Regions from separate parts of the Salinicola endophyticus genome, predicted to be linked through region 1. Evidence: predicted binding sites of a transcription regulator. Region 1 holds the regulator's gene; the other holds the start of a gene.

Region 1 (4,472 bases):
CGATTCGAAAGGAGACCGCGTGACAGCCACGCCACGAACTCGCTCCCCCTGGTGGCGCCGCCTCGGCCTGCTGGCCCTGCTGCTGGCCCTCGGCGGCGGGCTCGCCTATCTCGACCAGCGCAACGAGCGCACCCCGGCGCCGGCGCCCAGCGATCCCGCCGGCGAACCCGACTACTTCCTCGAAGATGCGCGGATGACGCGCTTCGACGAGCAGGGCCGCGCCTATCAGCGGCTCGACACGCCGCGCATGGTGCACACCCCGGCCGACGACGTGATCCGCGCCGAGAAGCCCCACGGCTACCTGATCGACGACGATCAGCGCGAGTGGCAGATCACCGGCGACCGCGGCCAGCTGGCCGAAGATGGCAACCTGCTCACGCTCGAAGGCAACGCGCGCCTGGTGCAGCCGACCAATGCCTGGAGCCTGGAGACCCAGACGCTCCACTACGACAATCGCACTGCGCACGCCTGGAGTGACACCTCTTCCGTCTTGCGTCAGCATAACCAGACCATGCGTGGCGATCGTTTCGACGCCTGGATCAACGAGAATCGCATGCGTCTGACCGACAATGTGCAGGGCCGCCTGCCACAGCAACCTGAGGATCAAGGATCATGAGGCGAGAACTCGGCCAACTGCTGGTCTTGACCGCACTGGGACTCTCCAGCCTGCCCGCCCTGGCGCTGGAGAGCGACGCCTCGGCGCCGATCGAGATCGCCGCCGACCAGCTCGAACTCGACGATCGCCAAGGCACCGCGGTCTACACCGGCAAGGTCGACATGCAGCAGGGCAGCATGCAGCTCAAGGCCGCGCGAGTGGAGATCAAGCGCGGCAAGAACGGCGAAGTAAGCCTGGTGACCGCCACCGGCGGCGGTGATCAGCGCGCCTATCTGGAGCAGAAGCCTGCCCCCGACGAAGCCCTGGTCAAGGGCTGGGGCGACAAGATCATCTATCACGCCGCCGAGCGCCGGGTCGAGCTGATCGGCAACGCCGAGCTGCACCAGGCACGCGACACCTTCGACGGCGCCTACGTCGAGTACTATCTCAACTCGCGCCGAGTCAACGCCCGCTCCAGCACCAGTGGCGACGGCAGCGGTGATGGCCGCGTGCGCATGACGCTCACGCCACGTCAGCAGACCCAGTGACGCCCCCTTTCGCGAGGCAAGGAAGAAAGCGATGAAAACGCTAACGGCCGCCCACCTGGCCAAGAGCTACAAGGGGCGTCGAGTCGTCCACGACTTCAGCCTGACCCTGCGCCAGGGCAGCATCGTCGGCCTGCTCGGTCCCAATGGTGCCGGCAAGACCACGTCCTTCTACATGATCGTGGGCCTGGTCAAATCCGACGCCGGCAGCGTGCACATCGACGATCGTGATCTGAGCCGCGCGCCGATGCACGAACGCGCCCGCGCCGGCATCGGCTATCTGCCGCAGGAGGCCTCGATCTTCCGCAAGCTCAGTGTCGCCGACAACATCATGGCCATTCTGGAAACGCGCAAGGATCTCGACCGCGCCGGGCGCCGCGACCGCCTGGAGCAGCTGCTCGGCGATTTCCACGTCGACCATATCCGCGACAATCTGGGCATGTCGCTCTCCGGCGGCGAGCGGCGCCGGGTGGAGATCGCCCGGGCACTGGCCACCGAGCCCGCCTTCGTGCTGCTCGACGAGCCCTTCGCCGGGGTCGATCCGATCTCGGTGGGCGATATCAAGAACATCATCCGCCAGCTGCGCGATCGCGAGATCGGCGTACTGATCACCGATCACAACGTGCGCGAGACGCTCGATATCTGCGACAACGCCTATATCGTCGGCGATGGCCAGATCATCGCCGAGGGGCGCCCCGAGGCGATTCTCGACAACCAACGCGTGCGGGATGTCTATCTGGGGCACGAGTTCCGCCTCTAAGGTCGCACTGCCCCCTTCCCAGCCCGCTGCGCCACCGCGGCGGGCCGGGCCCCTCTCGAAGCCGCCGCAGGCCCCATCCGAACGCACCGTGGCATAATTCTTGCATAAAGTTAGCGCTCAAAGCGTTGCATCCCGCCGGGGCAGTCAGTAACGTAGGGTTATCCTATCGACCGGCGGCCACCGCTGCCCCATGTGTGTCCATGCCATGTCCATGAAACCTTCACTGCAACTGCGCGTCGGCGCCCAGCTGACGATGACGCCACAGCTACAGCAGGCGATCCAGCTGCTGCAGCTGTCGACGCTCGATCTGCGCCAGGAGATCCAGCAGGCGCTCGAGACCAATCCCATGCTCGAGCTGGATGAAGAGTATGCCGAGCAGGCGGTCAGCGAGACGCCCGAGGAGGACTGGGCCAGCGACATTCCCGAGGAGCTCGCCCTCGACAGCGAGTGGAGCGACACCTATCAGGACATCGCCGCCAGCGCCGCTCCGGCCGGCGCCGACGAGTGGCCGGATCTGGAGCGCAACGCCGCCGGCACCACGCTCCACGACCATCTCGCCTGGCAGCTTGCCATGGGCGAGTTCTCCTCCCGCGAACGGCTCATCGGCGAGTGTCTGATCGACGCCATCAACGCCGATGGCTATCTCGAGGGCTCCCTCGACGAGCTCGCCGCGGGGCTGCGCGCACAGCAATCCGAAGCCGTCACCAGCGCCGATGTCGAGCGTGTGCTGCTGCGACTGCAGCAGTTCGATCCCACCGGCGTGGGCGCCCGCGACCTGCGCGAATGCCTGCTGCTACAGCTCGGCGCCCTGCCCGAAGACACCCCGCTGCTGCCCCAGGCCAAGCGTCTGGTACGCCAGTTCCTGGAGGCGCTGGCCGGCGACGACCGGCGCCAGCTCAAGCGCCGCCTGCGCCTCGAGGATGCCGAGCTCGACCGCGTCATCGCCACCATCCGCACCCTCGACCCGCGCCCCGGCCAGGTCTTCGACCACGGCCAGCAGGACTACGTGATCCCCGACCTGGTGGCGCGCCTGACCCGCGACGGCTGGCGCATCGAGCTCAACGCCGAGGCACTGCCGCGGCTGCGCATCCAGCCCGACTACGCCGCCCTGATCCGGCGCGCCGACAAGAGCGACGACAACACCTTCCTGCGCCAGCACCTGCAGGAGGCACGCTGGCTGATGAAGAGCCTCTCCAGCCGTAACGACACCCTGCTGCGGGTGGGGCGCGAAATCATGGCGCGCCAGGTCGACTTCCTCGAGCGCGGCGAAGAGGCGATGAAACCGCTGATCCTGGCCGACATCGCCACCAGCGTCGACATGCACGAATCCACCATCTCGCGGGTGACCACGCAGAAGTTCATCCACACCCCGCGCGGGGTGTTCGAGCTCAAGTACTTCTTCTCCAGCCAGGTGGGCCAGCGCGGCGAGAGCGACAGCGTCTCCAGCACCGCGATTCGGGCACGCCTCAAGAAGCTGATCGGCGAGGAGTCGCCGCGCAAGCCGCTCTCCGACAGCAAGCTGGTGGAGCTATTGGCGCAGGCCGATATCAGCGTCGCCCGGCGCACCGTAGCCAAGTACCGCGAGGCCATGGGCATCCCCGCCTCCAGTGAACGCAAGCGATTGTCTTGAATGGGTTTTTAGAATTCTCGCCAGCGCAGGGCGATCAATCGTCCGCGATCCCTTTGCAGCGCGGAGAAAAGGGTTACAATCAGAGGTGCCACATAAGCCGCAACAGGAGCGCGCCATGCAAGTGAACGTCACCGGCCATCATGTCGAACTGACCGACGCCCTGCGGGACTACGTCGACGAGAAACTCGCACGTCTGGAGCGCCACTACGACAACATCACCAACGTTCAGGTGACGTTGAGCATCGAGAAAGAGCGTCAGCAAGCGGCTTGCACGCTACACGCAGCGGGCGGCGATATTCATGCCGAAGCCAGCGATATCGACATGTATGCCGCGATCGATGCCCTGACCGACAAGCTGGACCGCCAACTGGTCAAACACAAAGAGAAGGCACAGGCCCGCGCGCAAGGCGCAGGCGCCCGCTAATTCCCCGATGATCACTCTGGAAACCATCCTGCCCCCCGAGCGCACCCTCTACGGTGTGACGGGGGGCAGCAAAAAGCGTCTGCTGGAATTCTTCAGCACCTTCATCGCCCAGAATACGCCCAGCCTGGACAGTCAGGAGGTCTTCAGCCGCCTGATCGGCCGCGAGCGTCTGGGCAGCACAGGCATCGGCAACGGGGTCGCCATTCCGCACGCGCGCAGCCCGCACTGCAAGACCCCGCTGGCCGGCTTCATGCGCCTCGAGGATGCCATCGACTTCGATGCCATCGACGGCGAGCCGGTGGACCTGGTGTTCGTGCTGCTGGTGCCGGAGGAGGCAGACGATGCCCATCTTTCGCTGCTGGCCGAGGTCGCCGGCATCATGAATCAGAGCAGCGTGCGCCAGAAGCTGCGTCAGGCCGGCTCGCAGCGCGCGCTCCACGACACGCTGATCGACGCCATCCGCCATCATCAGGACAGCGAAGACGGATAGAGACTGCATGCGACTCGTCATCATCAGC
Region 2 (4,472 bases), 1.4 Mb from region 1:
TCCAGCTTGAAGGGTTTGATGATGGCGGTGACCAGTTTCATGGGGGAATTCTCCTCGCGTGCGTGGCGCTCTTCTGAACGGATCGTCTCGTCGCGGTGTGCGGACGAGGCCTGTGCGAAATGGGTGTAGCTCCAGGTCTTGGCCCAGTCCTGGCCCGCGGCCCTGGCCTAGCGCCTCTGACGACTGCCCGGCGGCTCACTCTATCTTAAACATACACCGCGATGTGCGGGAATGAAAAAAGGCCCCCCGAAGGGGGCCAGGGGAGCACGCCAGCTCACTCGGTGAATCGGCTCACTTCTTGCCGACGTTGAATTCAGGATAGGCCTCCATACCGCACTCGGCGATATCGACACCTTCGTACTCTTCTTCTTCGGAGACGCGCAGGCCCATGATCGCCTTGAGGATGCCCCAGACCACCAGGCTGGCGATGAAGGTCCAGGCGAAGATCGAGGCGATGCCCAGCAGCTGCGCGCCGAAAGAGGCATCGGTATTGGAGAACGGCACCGCGATCAGGCCCCAGACACCCACCACGCCGTGCACCGAGATGGCGCCGACCGGGTCGTCGATCTTGAGCTTGTCGAGAGTCACGATGGCGAACACCACCAGCAGACCACCGACCGCACCGATCAGCGTCGCACCCAGCGCGGTGGGGGCCAGCGGCTCGGCAGTGATCGCGACCAGGCCGGCCAGGGCACCGTTGAGGGCCATGGTCAGGTCGGCCTTGCGGAACCACAGCTTGGCCAGGATGATCGCGGCGATCACGCCACCGGCTGCGGCGGCGTTGGTGTTGACGAACACCTGGGCGACCGCGTTGGCTTCATCGACGTTGGAGACCATCAGCTCGGAGCCGCCGTTGAAGCCGAACCAGCCCAGCCACAGGATGAAAGTACCCAGCGTGGCCAGCGGCAGGTTGGCGCCGGGAATGGCGTAGATGGCGCCGTTCTTGCCGTACTTGCCCTTGCGCGCACCCAGCAGCAGTACACCGGCCAGCGCGGCGGTAGCGCCGCACAGGTGGACCACACCGGAGCCGGCGAAATCCTGGAAGCCGGCGGCGTCGAGGAAGCCACCGCCCCATTTCCAGTAGCCCTGAACCGGGTAGATGAAGCCGGTCATGACCACCGCGAAGGCCATGAACGCCCACAGCTTCATGCGTTCGGCCACGGCGCCGGAGACGATCGACATGGCGGTAGCGACGAACACCACCTGGAAGAAGAAGTCGGAGCGGGCCGAGTAGTAGACGTCGCCGCCGCTGCTCATCACGTCACTGACGCTGTGCTCGGCGCCGATCAGGAAGCCCAGGCTGGGGATGACGCCGCCACTCTCGCTGGAGTACATGATGTGGTAGCCGACCAGCAGGTACATGGTACAGGCGATGGCGTAGAGAACGACGTTCTTGGTCAGGATCTCGGTGGTGTTCTTGGCGCGCACCAGGCCCGCCTCGAGCATGGCGAAGCCAGCCGCCATCCACATCACCAGGGCGCCGGTCACCAGAAAATAGAAGGTGTCGAGCGCATAGGATAGTTGTACGACTTGATCGTTCATTCTGTGTGTCTCCTCGTTCCGCGCCGTTTTATACGGCGTCGGCCCCGCGTTCCCCGGTACGAATCCGGATGACGTCTTCGAGTGGCGTGACGAACAGCTTGCCGTCACCGATCTTGCCGCTGTTGGCGGCCTCGCGGATAGCGTCCAGTACCCCGTCGACGCGATCGTCATCGACGGCGACCTCGATCTTCACCTTGGGCAGGAAGTCGACGACATATTCCGCGCCGCGATAGAGTTCGGTGTGGCCTTTCTGACGGCCGAAGCCCTTCACCTCGGTGACCGTGATGCCCTGGACGCCGTTGTCGGCCAGCGCCTCGCGCACGTCATCGAGCTTGAAGGGTTTGATGATGGCGGTGATGAGCTTCATCCCTTGTCTCCCGTAGTCGGCTTGCGCCTGAAGCGACCATGCAGAAGCCGTGCCATCCGAAAATAACGTCTTTAAAATCATTAACTTAGTTCGCGACTTCGGGGCGGGGGCGCTTGGCATGCCGAACATGCGCGCGGCTAGTCGCACCAAATTGATGCGTGTGTCACATGCCGTTGCACTGAGAAGGCGCGCTGGCGAATCGTGCCGCCGGCAGGCATCTGGCGCGGGCGCCAGTGGCGCAGTTTGCGTATGCTGAAGGGCAGTCACGAATCAGGAGATCACACCATGTCGACACACGACCGTTTCGAGCGTCTGGCCAAGCAGATCGGCGACAAGCTGCAGGGCGCCTCCCAGGCCCCGGGCGACATCCAGCGCAACGTCCAGGGCGTACTGCGCGGCGCCATGGAGCGCATGGATATCGTCTCGCGCGAGGACTTCGACATCATGATGGACGTGCTCACCCGTACCCGGGAGCGGGTCGAGGCGCTGGAAGCGCAGGTGGCGGCGCTCGAGAACGCCCTGTACAGCGAGCGCGCCTCCCAGCCCGACGCGGCGCTGGCCGAGGACGATACCGACGGCAGCGGCGATGGCGTACAGCCCTGAGCGGGTTGGTGAACAGCCCTGAGCGGGGGGATAGACAGCCCTGCGTAAGCTAAGACTCGCGCAGGGTATCGGGGCGCTAGTGCTAAAGGGTCGGGTGATGAAGGCGATAACAGGATAATCGGCCCCTTATCCTGCACGGGCCGGCGGTGACGAGCCGCCGGCCCGCCTGCGTCCCGGGCATCTGCCGGGACGCGCCGTCACGGAGGCGACATGACCCTAGCCATCGTGCGCACGCGCGCCAGCCTCGGGCTCGAGGCGCCGCAAGTGCTGATCGAAATGCACCTCAGCAACGGCCTGCCGGGGGGCTGTTAGAGGCGGAGAATTTGGTGAAGGGTAGGAGCATCTGCAAGGCCTTGGGTGTCGACTCATGCACCAGCTTGGTACGTTGTCGCACGCTTGGTTTTTCTCAAGTGCCTACAAAAGGCGAGTCTGACGCTGGAAGTAGTCGAGTCATGGCGCCATGATTTGAGCATGCTCTGCGCATGGCTCTATGTGAAAATTGCTTTTTATTCAAGTGTTTATATTCCTTGGTGTATTCTGTACCGCTAGGTCGATGTATCTCCCGGAGGCTAGTGGTAAAGTACTGGCTATACATTCAGATAAGCCGTGGGGGCTCGCGAAGTGAGCATAGCTGGACTGTTCAGTGGTATCGGTGGGCTAGAGCTCCCATTCCATCAGCGTAACGTCCCAACCGAGCTTCTTTGTGACGTCTGGGATTCGTCCCGGACCGTTCTCCAATCGCACTTCCCCGATGTTCCGGTCTGGGAGGACATTGCCAATCTGGAACACTTGCCTGATGGAGTGGAGATCGTCACGGCAGGCTTCCCATGCACTGATCTTTCTCAGGCAGGACGAACCGCTGGGATCTCTGGCAAAGAATCAGGACTTGTCTCGCACGTTTTCCGGCTCCTTGAGAGCAGAGACTTAGAATGGTTAGTCCTAGAGAATGTCCGCAACATGCTCGCCCTAAACAAGGGCCAAGCGATGGCATTTCTTGTCTCGAAGCTGGAGGAGCTGGGCTTCAGTTGGGCTTACCGCCTGGTGAACTCCCAGTTTTCTGGTGTTCCACAGCGTCGTCACCGAGTTCTGTTTGTTGCATCGCGCCGCCACGATCCTCGCAATGTTCTCTTTGCGGACGATGCGGGAGAGCCTGGCAACTCGCACCTTCGCTCCGATGCCTATGGCTTCTACTGGACTGAGGGGCTCCGGGGGCTTGGTTGGGCCCAAGATGCAGTGCCTCCATTGAAGGGCGGTTCAGGTTTGGGGATACCTTCTCCCCCCGGGATCTGGTTACCGGACAATGCTCCTGGCATGAAGCTGGTAATCCCTTCGATTGAAGATGCAGAGGTACTCCAAGGCTTCGAAAGAGGATGGACCGAAAAGGCACAAGTTGGCTCTAAAAAAGGACCACGCTGGAAGTTGGTCGGGAATGCTGTGACTGTTGGCGTCTCTGACTGGCTTGTTGGGCGTCTATACAACCTTGGCGATGTGGTTGTGGAAAGCTCTTTGCTGAGACCAGGGAGTCGCTGGCCTGATGCAGCCTATGGTGCGAATGGTCAGATTTGGGAATTCAAAGCCTCTCATTGGCCTGTGCAGCGTACGTATCAGCACCTAACAGACGTTCTGACACCGGAGGTGCTGAGCCCCCTTTCTCATCGAGCTTCGGCTGGATTCCTCAAGCGTGCCTTACGCTCATCCTTGAGGTTCAACTCTGATTTTCTCTCAGACGTGAAAGAGCACGTCGAGCTAACTACCCCGCAGTCTAAAGACATTGTTAGTCAGCGACCACACTTAAGAAAAATTGCCAACGCATGATCGATAATCAAGAACCTAATCGCTGGGCTGATCTTGATCCAGAACCCGGGATCGTTCGGGCCTTGGAGCACGCAGGTGATCGAAACGAAAGTGATGATCAAAATGGAAAGCGGCATTGGAGTGAGAACTTCGCGAATGCTTGTGC

Evidence for each region. The regulator sigma-54, encoded in region 1, starts transcription at its own class of promoters, with help from an activator protein. The targets are predictions, from matches to a motif close to TGGCACNNNNNTTGCTNT.
Region 2: the regulator sigma-54 is predicted to act here: its motif matches at 1,947-1,964, upstream of ABV408_RS00925 (P-II family nitrogen regulator).

The regions. Positions count from the first base shown of each region.
Region 1 covers NZ_CP159578.1:1,623,921-1,628,392, reverse strand. The annotation lists gene lptC (LPS export ABC transporter periplasmic protein LptC) at 20-616, shown strand; gene lptA (lipopolysaccharide transport periplasmic protein LptA) at 613-1,143, shown strand; gene lptB (LPS export ABC transporter ATP-binding protein) at 1,175-1,900, shown strand; gene ABV408_RS07400 (RNA polymerase factor sigma-54) at 2,106-3,530, shown strand; gene hpf (ribosome hibernation-promoting factor, HPF/YfiA family) at 3,646-3,954, shown strand; gene ABV408_RS07390 (PTS sugar transporter subunit IIA) at 3,965-4,444, shown strand; gene rapZ (RNase adapter RapZ) at 4,452-4,472, shown strand, end outside.
Region 2 covers NZ_CP159578.1:203,632-208,103, forward strand. The annotation lists gene glnK (P-II family nitrogen regulator) at 1-41, opposite strand, end outside; gene ABV408_RS00920 (ammonium transporter) at 292-1,542, opposite strand; gene ABV408_RS00925 (P-II family nitrogen regulator) at 1,571-1,909, opposite strand; gene ABV408_RS00930 (accessory factor UbiK family protein) at 2,195-2,512, shown strand; gene ABV408_RS00935 (DNA (cytosine-5-)-methyltransferase) at 3,134-4,327, shown strand; gene ABV408_RS00940 (hypothetical protein) at 4,324-4,472, shown strand, end outside.